One region of the Edwardsiella sp. EA181011 genome, then DNA from elsewhere that is predicted to be linked to it. Evidence: predicted binding sites of a transcription regulator. Region 1 holds the regulator's gene; each other region holds the start of a gene.
What was found. Region 1 encodes PurR, which represses purine synthesis genes. Its sites were predicted from a motif close to CANGCAAACGTTTGCNTG; they were not measured.
Positions count from the first base shown of each region.

Region 2: a site for PurR is predicted at 820-837, ahead of rbsD (D-ribose pyranase). Genes of this name have one in related genera too.
Region 3: a site for PurR is predicted at 1,026-1,043, ahead of purT (formate-dependent phosphoribosylglycinamide formyltransferase). Genes of this name have one in related genera too.

Region 1 covers NZ_CP011364.1:2,661,835-2,664,934, forward strand. The annotation lists gene sodB (superoxide dismutase [Fe]) at 1-274, shown strand, start outside; gene QY76_RS18770 (YnhF family membrane protein) at 337-426, opposite strand; gene purR (HTH-type transcriptional repressor PurR) at 781-1,806, shown strand; gene QY76_RS19330 (hypothetical protein) at 1,811-2,362, shown strand; gene QY76_RS11705 (hypothetical protein) at 2,369-3,100, shown strand, end outside.
Region 2 covers NZ_CP011364.1:648,555-651,654, reverse strand. The annotation lists gene rbsA (ribose ABC transporter ATP-binding protein RbsA) at 1-380, opposite strand, end outside; gene rbsD (D-ribose pyranase) at 388-807, opposite strand; partial or broken gene kup (low affinity potassium transporter Kup) at 999-2,866, opposite strand.
Region 3 covers NZ_CP011364.1:2,514,811-2,517,910, reverse strand. The annotation lists partial or broken gene cfa (cyclopropane fatty acyl phospholipid synthase) at 1-657, opposite strand, end outside; gene purT (formate-dependent phosphoribosylglycinamide formyltransferase) at 1,089-2,267, shown strand; gene QY76_RS11065 (YoaH family protein) at 2,298-2,492, opposite strand; gene pabB (aminodeoxychorismate synthase component 1) at 2,635-3,100, shown strand, end outside.

The DNA.
Region 1 (3,100 bases):
CTCATTTGCCGCGTTCAAAGACGCGTTGACCAAGTCTGCCGTCGGCAACTTCGGCTCCGGCTGGACCTGGCTGGTGAAAAAGGCGGACGGCACCCTGGCCATCGTCAACACCGCTAACGCCGCGACCCCGCTGACCGGCGACGACAAGCCGCTGCTGACCGTGGACGTATGGGAGCACGCCTACTACATCGACTACCGTAACGCTCGCCCGGTGTACCTGGAAAACTTCTGGGCGCTGGTAAACTGGGAGTTCGTCGCCCAGAATCTGGCGTAACCGGCCGCAGAGATAAAAAAGGCGCTCACCGAGCGCCTTTTTTATTTATGCCACCCGCTGACTTAGTGCAGTGCGGCGATCAGGCTGGCCACGACGATCAGCGCCAGCGCCACCACCGTTGTTACCAGAGAATACTTCAGATCGTTTTCCATCCTGACACCTCATGTTTTACGTTCCGGATCAATTTTTACTGACTTGAAAGTTCGCACAAAACCCGTGTTAAATCATTTTTACATAAATCACATCTTAAAACACGCAGAAAATCTTATGATTACATCCTGCGCAAATCGCCAATTAGTGCTTCCCCTTTTGCCTGAGATCAGACAGAATTTGCGGTTTACTGCCGCGTGCCGACGCTATAATTCTAAACAAGAAATGGCAAACGTCACCCTATTGCGCAAACGCGCCGGCGCCGAGCCGCGCTGTCAGGCGTATTTTCCGATGCACGCAGGCAAACGATTAACAAAACGGCGACGCAGCGCGTACGCCCAGGAGTCATTTGTTTCATGGCAACGATTAAAGATGTGGCAAAGCGCGCAGGCGTATCGACCACCACGGTGTCTCACGTCATCAATAAAACCCGCTTTGTCGCCGACGAGACCAAAGCCGCCGTCTGGGAGGCCATTAAAGAACTACACTACTCCCCCAGCGCCGTTGCCCGCAGCCTGAAGGTCAACCACACCAAATCCATCGGCCTGCTGGCGACCTCCAGCGAGGCGCCGTACTTTGCCGAGGTCATCGAATCGGTAGAGAATAGCTGCTACAGCCAAGGCTATACCCTGATCCTGTGTAACTCCCACAATAATCTGGAGAAGCAGAAAGCCTACCTGGCCATGCTGGCGCAGAAACGCGTCGACGGCCTGCTGGTGATGTGCTCCGAATACCCGGAAAACCTGCTGGAGATCCTGGAGGACTACCGCCACATCCCGATGGTGGTCATGGACTGGGGAACCCGCCGCAGCGACTTTACCGACGCTATCCAGGACAACGCCTTCGAGGGAGGCTATCTGGCCGGCCGTTACCTGATCGAGCGTGGCCACCGCGACATTGGCGCCATCACCGGCCCGGTATCGCGCAACACCGGCGGCGGTCGACTGCGCGGCTTCCTCAAGGCGCTGCAGGAGGCCAATATCACGCCGCAGGAGTCATGGCTGGTCGAAGGCGACTTCGAGCCGGAGTCCGGCTATGCGGCGATGCAAAACATTCTGGCGCAGAAACAGCGTCCGACGGCGGTGTTTGTCGGCGGCGACATCATGGCGATGGGCGCCATTTGCGCAGCGGATGAGATGGGACTGCGCGTACCGCAGGATATCTCCGTCATCGGCTACGATAACGTGCGCAACGCCCGCTACTTTACCCCGGCGCTGACCACCATTCATCAGCCCAAGGAGCGCCTTGGCGCCATGGCGTTCGACATGCTGCTCGATCGCATTACCAGCAAGCGCGAGGACGCCCAAACCATCGAAGTACATCCTAAGCTGGTTGAGCGCCGCTCCGTGGCCGACGGACCGTTCATCGACTACCGCCGCTAAGCGCGTGTCTCGGCTAGTCCTGTTTCCCGCGCTGGTGCTGCTGTCCGGCGCGCTGCCGCTGGCGGCGATGGTCCCGGCAACCCTACTGCCGCTGACCGGACAGGATGCAGGACAGGCGCTGCAGCGACTGCTGCAGTGGCCCGCGCTCGGTCACAGCCTCGGTCTGTCGCTGTGGATAGCGCTGGGGGCCAGCGCCGGTGCCCTGCTGCTGGCGCTGGCGCTGGCCGGGTTCACCCTGCGGCGTCAGCGTCAGCATGCGCTGGCGCCGGCGCTGCTGTTGGCGGCCCCCCACATCGCCCTGGCCACCGGCCTGCTGATGCTGCTGGCGCCAACCGGCCTGCTGTGGCGCCTGATGGCGCCGCTGTTTGGCTGGCAGCAGCCGCCCGACCTGCCGCTTCCCAACGATCCCTACGGCCTGAGCCTCTCGCTGCTCCTGCTGTTAAAAGAGACCCCCTTTTTCTATTTGCTTACCCTGAATCTGGCCGCCCGCTGCGCGGCGCCGCGGCAGCTGCGTATCGGCGCCGCGCTGGGCTATCCCCCGGCGCAGGGCTGGTGACGTATCGTGGTTCCGCAGCTGCTGCCGGGGCTACGCCTGCCCATGTTCTGCGTCCTGGCCTTTGCCCTGTCGGCGCTGGATCTGGCGCAGTTGCTCGGTCCGCAGCGGCCGCTGCTGTTTGCGCAGCTGCTGTGGCAGTGGATTGCCGACGGTGGGCAGACGGCGCTAGCGGCCCTCGGGGCGCTGCTGCTGATGCTCTTAAACGCGCTGGCGCTGCTGCTCTGGTATGGCATAGAGCGCCTGTGGGTCGCCGTGGGCCGCCGGCCCCCGCGACGACGCGTCGCCCTCGGCGGGTCAGCGGCCTATGCCGCCTTTTGGCCCCTGGCGCTGACCGCTGCGGCCTACCTGATGCTGGTGCTGATTTCGCTGGCCCAGCGCTGGCCCTTTGCGCAACGCTGGCCGCAGCAGTGGCGCTATGACAGCTGGCTGTACAGCCTCAGTGACTGGAGCGCCCCGCTGTGGCATACCCTGTGCATCGCGCTGGCGGTCAATCTGCTGGCGCTGATCCTGGCGCTCGGCACGCTGGAGTGGTATGCCCTGAGACGGCGGGCCCCCGGTGCCTGGCTGCTGTTGCCGCTGCTGCTGCCGCAGATGGGGCTGATCTTCGGCCTGCAGTATTTCGCCGCCCGCAGCCAGCTGCTGGGCAGCTACCCGCTGGTTATCTATGGCCAGCTGTTGTTCGTCACCCCCTACTACCTGCTGACGCTGTCCGGCGCCTGGCTGCGTTTCGATACGCGT
Region 2 (3,100 bases), 1.9 Mb from region 1:
GCCAGCAGCCTGTCTGCTTCGGCATACATTTTTTTCCAGTCGATGCGCCCCAGGCGATTGGTAAACTCGCGGCCCAAAAAGATATTTTCAGCGATAGTCAGCTGCGGGATCAGGTTCAACTCCTGATGAATAATACCAATGCCGGCCTCCTGCGAGGACTTGGGACCGTTAAACGCCGTCTCTTTGCCCATATAATGCAGCGAACCGGCATCTTTCTGATAGATCCCGGTCAGCACTTTCATCATGGTGGATTTGCCTGCGCCGTTTTCTCCGACCAGCGCCATCACCCGTCCGGAATAGACATTCAGCGAAGCACCGGACAGCGCCTTCACGCCGGGAAACGATTTATCGATTGCGGTTAAAGCCAGTAACGGTTGCATAATGGCCTCAAAAGGTCACGCCGGCATACAGCAGTACATTGGCATAGGGTGAACACTCTCCGCTGCGGACGATGGCCTTACTTTCACCGCTCAGCGCCTTAAACTGACCGTGGGAAACATAGTCGATATGAATCGCGTTGCCCTGCGTCTGCGCCAGCCGCTGCAGCCATGTCACCAGCTGCCGGTGAATGTCAGGATTAGCCTCAACCATCTCCTGCGCCAAAACGGCACGCTCAACCTGCATTTCTGCCGTCATCGTCTCAATAACCTGCATAAAACGCGGGATGCCATGGGTCAGCGCCAGATCGATACGCTGGATACCGTCAGGAACCGGCAGCCCGGCATCGCCAACCGTCACGCTGTCCGTATGACCCAGACGGGAGATCAGGGCTGAAAGTTCAGAATTTAATACCGTGCCTTTTTTCATTACTCGCTCCACCAGCGAAACGTTTCGCTCTCCGCTAAGTGTAGAGGTATAGCCGGGCTGAACAAAGCAAAAAATAAAAAAATGTGATCGTAATCGAAACGTTTCGCGGTAAAAACGATTCAGCTAAACAGTAATTTCAATGAAAAAGGGCGCCGTCAGGCGCCCTTTTATACGTTATCCCGTTTGACGGGTCAGATTTCGACCTGGGTTCCCAGCTCGATAACCCGGTTAGGCGGGATCTCAAACTGATCGGCCGCCTGCAGCGCATTACGGCTCAGCGCCATGAACAGCCGGCCCCGCGCCTTGAGATACCAAGGCCGGTGTCCCAGCAGCAGCGACTCATGGGACATGAAGAACGAGGTCTCCATAATCCGGCAGGAGAGCCCCTCTAGACCGCAGCGGTGGAAAATTTCCTCGACGTTCGGCGTTTCCTTAAAGCCATAGCTGGCCACCACCCGCCAAAACGTCGGTGACAGCTGCTCAAGGGTGACACGACGCACATTATGCACATAGGGCACATCTTCGGTACGCAGGGTCAGCAAGATCACCCTCTCATGGAGCACCTTGTTATGTTTCAGGTTATGCAGCAGCGCCAGGGGAATGACGTTCACCGCCCGCGACATATATACCGCGGTTCCCGGCACCCTGACCGGCGGCGACTTCTCCAGCGAGGCGATCATGGCCTCCAGAGAATTTCCGTGCTCATGCAGGCGACGCAGCAGGCGAAAGCGCTCACTTTTCCAGGTCGTCATGACGATAAACATCATCAGCCCCAGCGTCAGCGGCAGCCAGCCGCCGGAGAGTATCTTCATGGCGTTAGCGCTAAACAGTGGTATATCGATACACAGTAGGCATACCAACAGGATCCCGACCAAGAAACGGTTCCAATGCCAGTTTTTAAACGCGACGGTGCAGGATAGAATGCTAGTCAGCACCATCGTACCGGTAACGGCGATGCCGTAGGCCGCCGCCAGATTGCTGGAGCGCTCAAAGCCGACGATCACCAACACCACGCTAATATACAGCGCCCAGTTAATGGCCGGAATATAGATCTGACCGGCCTCCATATCCGACGTATGAATAATACGCATCGGCGGCAGATAGCCAAGGCGCACCGCCTGGCGCGTCAGAGAAAAGACGCCGGAAATCACCGCCTGCGATGCGATGACCGTGGCGAGGGTAGCCAATACCAGCAGCGGGATCAGCGCCCAGTCAGGCGCCAACAAAAAGAAGGGATTCTTTATCGCCAACGGATCTTTAAGCAGCAGCGCGCCCTGGCCAAAATAGTTCAGCATCAGCGAGGGGATCACAAACAGAAACCAGGCGAGGCGAATAGGACGTTTACCAAAGTGCCCCATGTCGGCATACAGCGCCTCGACCCCGGTGATTGACAGCACCACGGCCCCGAGAGCAAAAAATGCCAGCGCCTTATAATGTATAAAGAAGTTAATAGCCCAGCGCGGATCCAAGGCGTACAGCACCTGAGGATTGGCGAGAATGCTGCGCCCCCCAAGATCGCCAGCGCTAAAAACCACAGCACCATCACCGGCGCAAACAGGCGGCCAATGCTGCCGGTGCCGTGTTTTTGAATACAAAACAGGACCGTCAGCACCAGAACAGAGAGCGGAACGATGTAGGGATCCAGCGACGGAGCGGCAATCTCAAGCCCTTCAATGGCCGACATCACAGAGATCGCCGGAGTGATAACCACCTCACCGTAGAAGAAGCTACCGCCAATCAGCCCCAGGATCACCAGCGTAGCCGTTATTCGCGCCGGCGTATTACGACCAGCCAGCGACATCAGGGTCAGGATCCCCCCTTCGCCTTCGTTGTCGGCCCGCATCACAAAGGTCAGATACTTCAGCGAGACAATCAGGATCTGCATCCAAAAGATCAGCGAGAGGAAGCCAAAGACAATCTCTGGCTTCACCTCAAATCCATAGTGCCCGGCAAAACACTCGCGCAGGGTATACAGTGGACTGGTGCCGATATCGCCATACACGACGCCGATAGCGGCCAGCGTCACCGTAGTCAGTGAACGTTTCTGTTCTGTACTCATAACATTTTTCGTTTGAAATTTCCGTCAGCCATCAATGCACCAACATCCCGGGCGCAGATAAAGGTTGCACAGTATGCATAAATACCCATGTATTCCCACTGTAAAACCCGCAAGAATATCGTTGATTATGTAACAAACAGCATGTGACGCCGCCGCGTTGCCTGTGAATATCTCCCCGATGGCCGTGAATGAAAATAAAAGCTGGTCATACAGGTTATAAATGGATACAACAAA
Region 3 (3,100 bases), 150 kb from region 1:
CAGAATATTGACATCCAGCCCCTGACAGCGCGCCTGCGCCATCTTCTGCTGTTCGGCAGAAATCGTCACGCCGTCCACGGAGACGCCGTAGTTTTCCGCCGCATACTGCGCCAGCCCGCCCCAGCCGCAGCCGATATCCAACAGCCTCATGCCCGGCTGCAGCTGCAGCTTCTCACAGATCAGTTTCAGCTTATCCTGCTGGGCCTGCTCCAGCGTCTGCGCCGTTTTCCAATAGGCACAGGAGTACTGCATATGCGGGTCAAGCATCCGGCTAAACAGATCGTTCCCCAAATCGTAGTGCTCTTTCCCGACGATCCAGGCGCGTTTACGGCTCTGTAGATTAAAGATCCGCGCGGACGCGATGCGTACCATGTCAGCAACGTGCTTCGGGAGCTGGGTATCCAGACCGGCGGTCAGAATGCGCTGGAAGAAGATATCCAGCCGTTCGCACTCCCACCAGCCATCCATGTAGCTTTCGCCCAGTCCCAGGGATCCCTCTTGCAGTACACGGTGAAAAAACTGCGGGTTTTTTACCTGAATATCATAAGGCTGTGTGCCATTGATGGTAATCCCCGCCCGGCTCAGCATCTCTTCCGCGATACGATACCAGTTATCCTGTTTTAATCCGCTTTCTTCAATGCAGGTCGCACTACTCATTCCACATACCTTCCCGCTGCACCCGATGCACTCCTGCATTTGCGCAACGCTGTTGGAGTCTTAAGCGGCCGGCGTCCTTCCGACCAAATCAATTGATCATACAATATTATTTATAATACAAATCTTCAAGTTGCGGCGCCTCGCGCGCCGATGAGGAAAAAACAGTGCTAAATGTGCGCATCCGGCACCCCGCCTATTCCCCGTTTTTCCAGTATATCCCTGCCTCCGACGGCGAAAACGCTCTAATGAGACATAGCGCACAATTGTGTAAGGCAGCCCCGACAGATCATAGTCAACATAATGAAATACAAATGGTTATTTAAATATTTTCGCTTTGTTGCTCATTGTAATAAAATCTTTCCCGTTGCCACGCAAACGGTTTCGTATATACTGCCGACGATGATTTCCCCGAGTAAACAGGAACAGAATCCATGCAGCCAATCGGAACCGCCCTTCGTCCCCACGCAACCCGCGTCATGCTGCTAGGCGCCGGAGAGCTCGGCAAAGAGGTCGCTATTGAGAGCCAGCGTCTCGGTCTGGAAGTGATTGCCGTGGATCGCTATGCCGATGCGCCGGCCATGCAGGTCGCCCACCGTAGCCACGTCATGGATATGCGCGACGGCGACAGCCTGCGGGCGCTTATCGAACGCGAGCGCCCTGACTATATCGTGCCAGAAATAGAGGCCATCGCAACGCAAACGCTGCTGCAGCTGGAGAGCGACGGCCAGCGGGTCGTTCCCTGCGCCCGGGCGGTACAGCTTACGATGAACCGCGAGGGGATCCGCCGCCTGGCGGCCGAGACCCTGGCTCTGCCCACCTCCCCCTATCGCTTTGCCGGCAGCATCGAGGCGTTTCGCCAGGCGGTGGCAGAGATCGGCTATCCCTGCTTCGTCAAGCCCGTCATGAGCTCATCGGGCAAGGGGCAGAGCGTTGTGCGCTGCGACGACGACGTGGCACCTGCCTGGCAATACGCCCGCCAGGGTGCCCGCGGCGACGCCGACAGCGTCATCGTCGAGGGAGAGGTTCGCTTCGATTTCGAGATAACCCTGCTGACCGTACAGGCCAGCGACGGGATCCACTTTTGCGCGCCGATCGGGCACCGCCAGCAGGAGGGCGACTACCGCGAGTCCTGGCAGCCGCAAGCGATGAGCCCTACCGCGCTGGCGCGGGCGCAGGCGATCGCCGCCTCGGTCGTCCGAGCGCTGGGGGGATATGGTCTATTTGGGGTAGAGCTGTTTGTCTGCGGCGATGAGGTGATCTTCAGCGAGGTCTCCCCCCGCCCCCACGACACCGGGCTGGTCACGCTGGTCTCGCAGGATCTCTCTGAGTTTGCGCTGCATGTCCGCGCGTTTCTCGGGCTGCCGATCGGCGTGATTCGCCAGTTTGGCCCCAGCGCATCCGCCGTACTGCTGCCGTCGCTGCACAGCGACGACGTCACCTTCGCCAATCTCTCGCAGGCGCTGCGCCCGGCAACCCAGCTGCGCCTGTTTGGCAAGCCGCACATCGACGGCGTGCGGCGCCTCGGCGTCGCGCTGGCCTGGGGAGAGAGTACGGAAACGGCGCGCCAGCGCGCCAGGGACAGCGCGGCGTCGGTGGTTATCCGCCCCTGAGCGTCCCCGGGGTGCCGCTGGCGCCCCGCCCTACTGCGACGCCTCGTCGTCGTCCGTCTCGTCAAACGCCACGCGGATCTGCTCACCGCGGTGGCTGGCGCGGATCTCTGCGGCGACCTGGGCAATCGCCTCTCCGCTGCTCATCCCCTGCGTCATCAGCGTCTGGATGCGCTCCGCCGCCGCCTGCTGCTGTTCATGGGTTAATGCCGGCATACCGCCAACCATACAACGTCTCCTCTCGGTTATTTCCGCTGCAGTATATAGCCAAGCCAGCGGACGGAACAGCGCCGTGGTGATTGCCGCGCAGGCGCCATCCGTAGATAATTGACCTAAATCATATACAGACCGATGAGACACCCGCGCCGCCATGACCGCTATCCCCGAACTGACACAGCGTGATCTTCCCTACCAGCCCGATGCGGCGCTGCGCTACTTTGCCCCGCTGGCGCACCATCCCTGGGCCATGCTGCTCAGCTCCGCCGCCGCCGACCACGCCCACAACCGCTATGATATTGTCGTGGCCGACCCCTGCGCCACACTGCAGACCCGCGGCGGACGGACACAGATCGCCTCGCGGGAGGGCGCCTGCCGTAACGACGATGGCGATCCGCTGACCCTGCTGCGCGCGGCGATAGCGCGCTATCTTCCCCGCTGCCCGCCGCAGCCGGATCTGCCGTTTTGCGGGGGGGCGCTCGGGCTGTGGGGCTACGATCTCGGGCGACGCTTCGAACGCCTGCCCAGCCTAGCCTGCGCCGATCTGCAGACCCCGGACATGGCGCAGGGGATCTACGACTGGGCGCTGATCGTCGATCATCAGCGGCGCCGGGTGACGC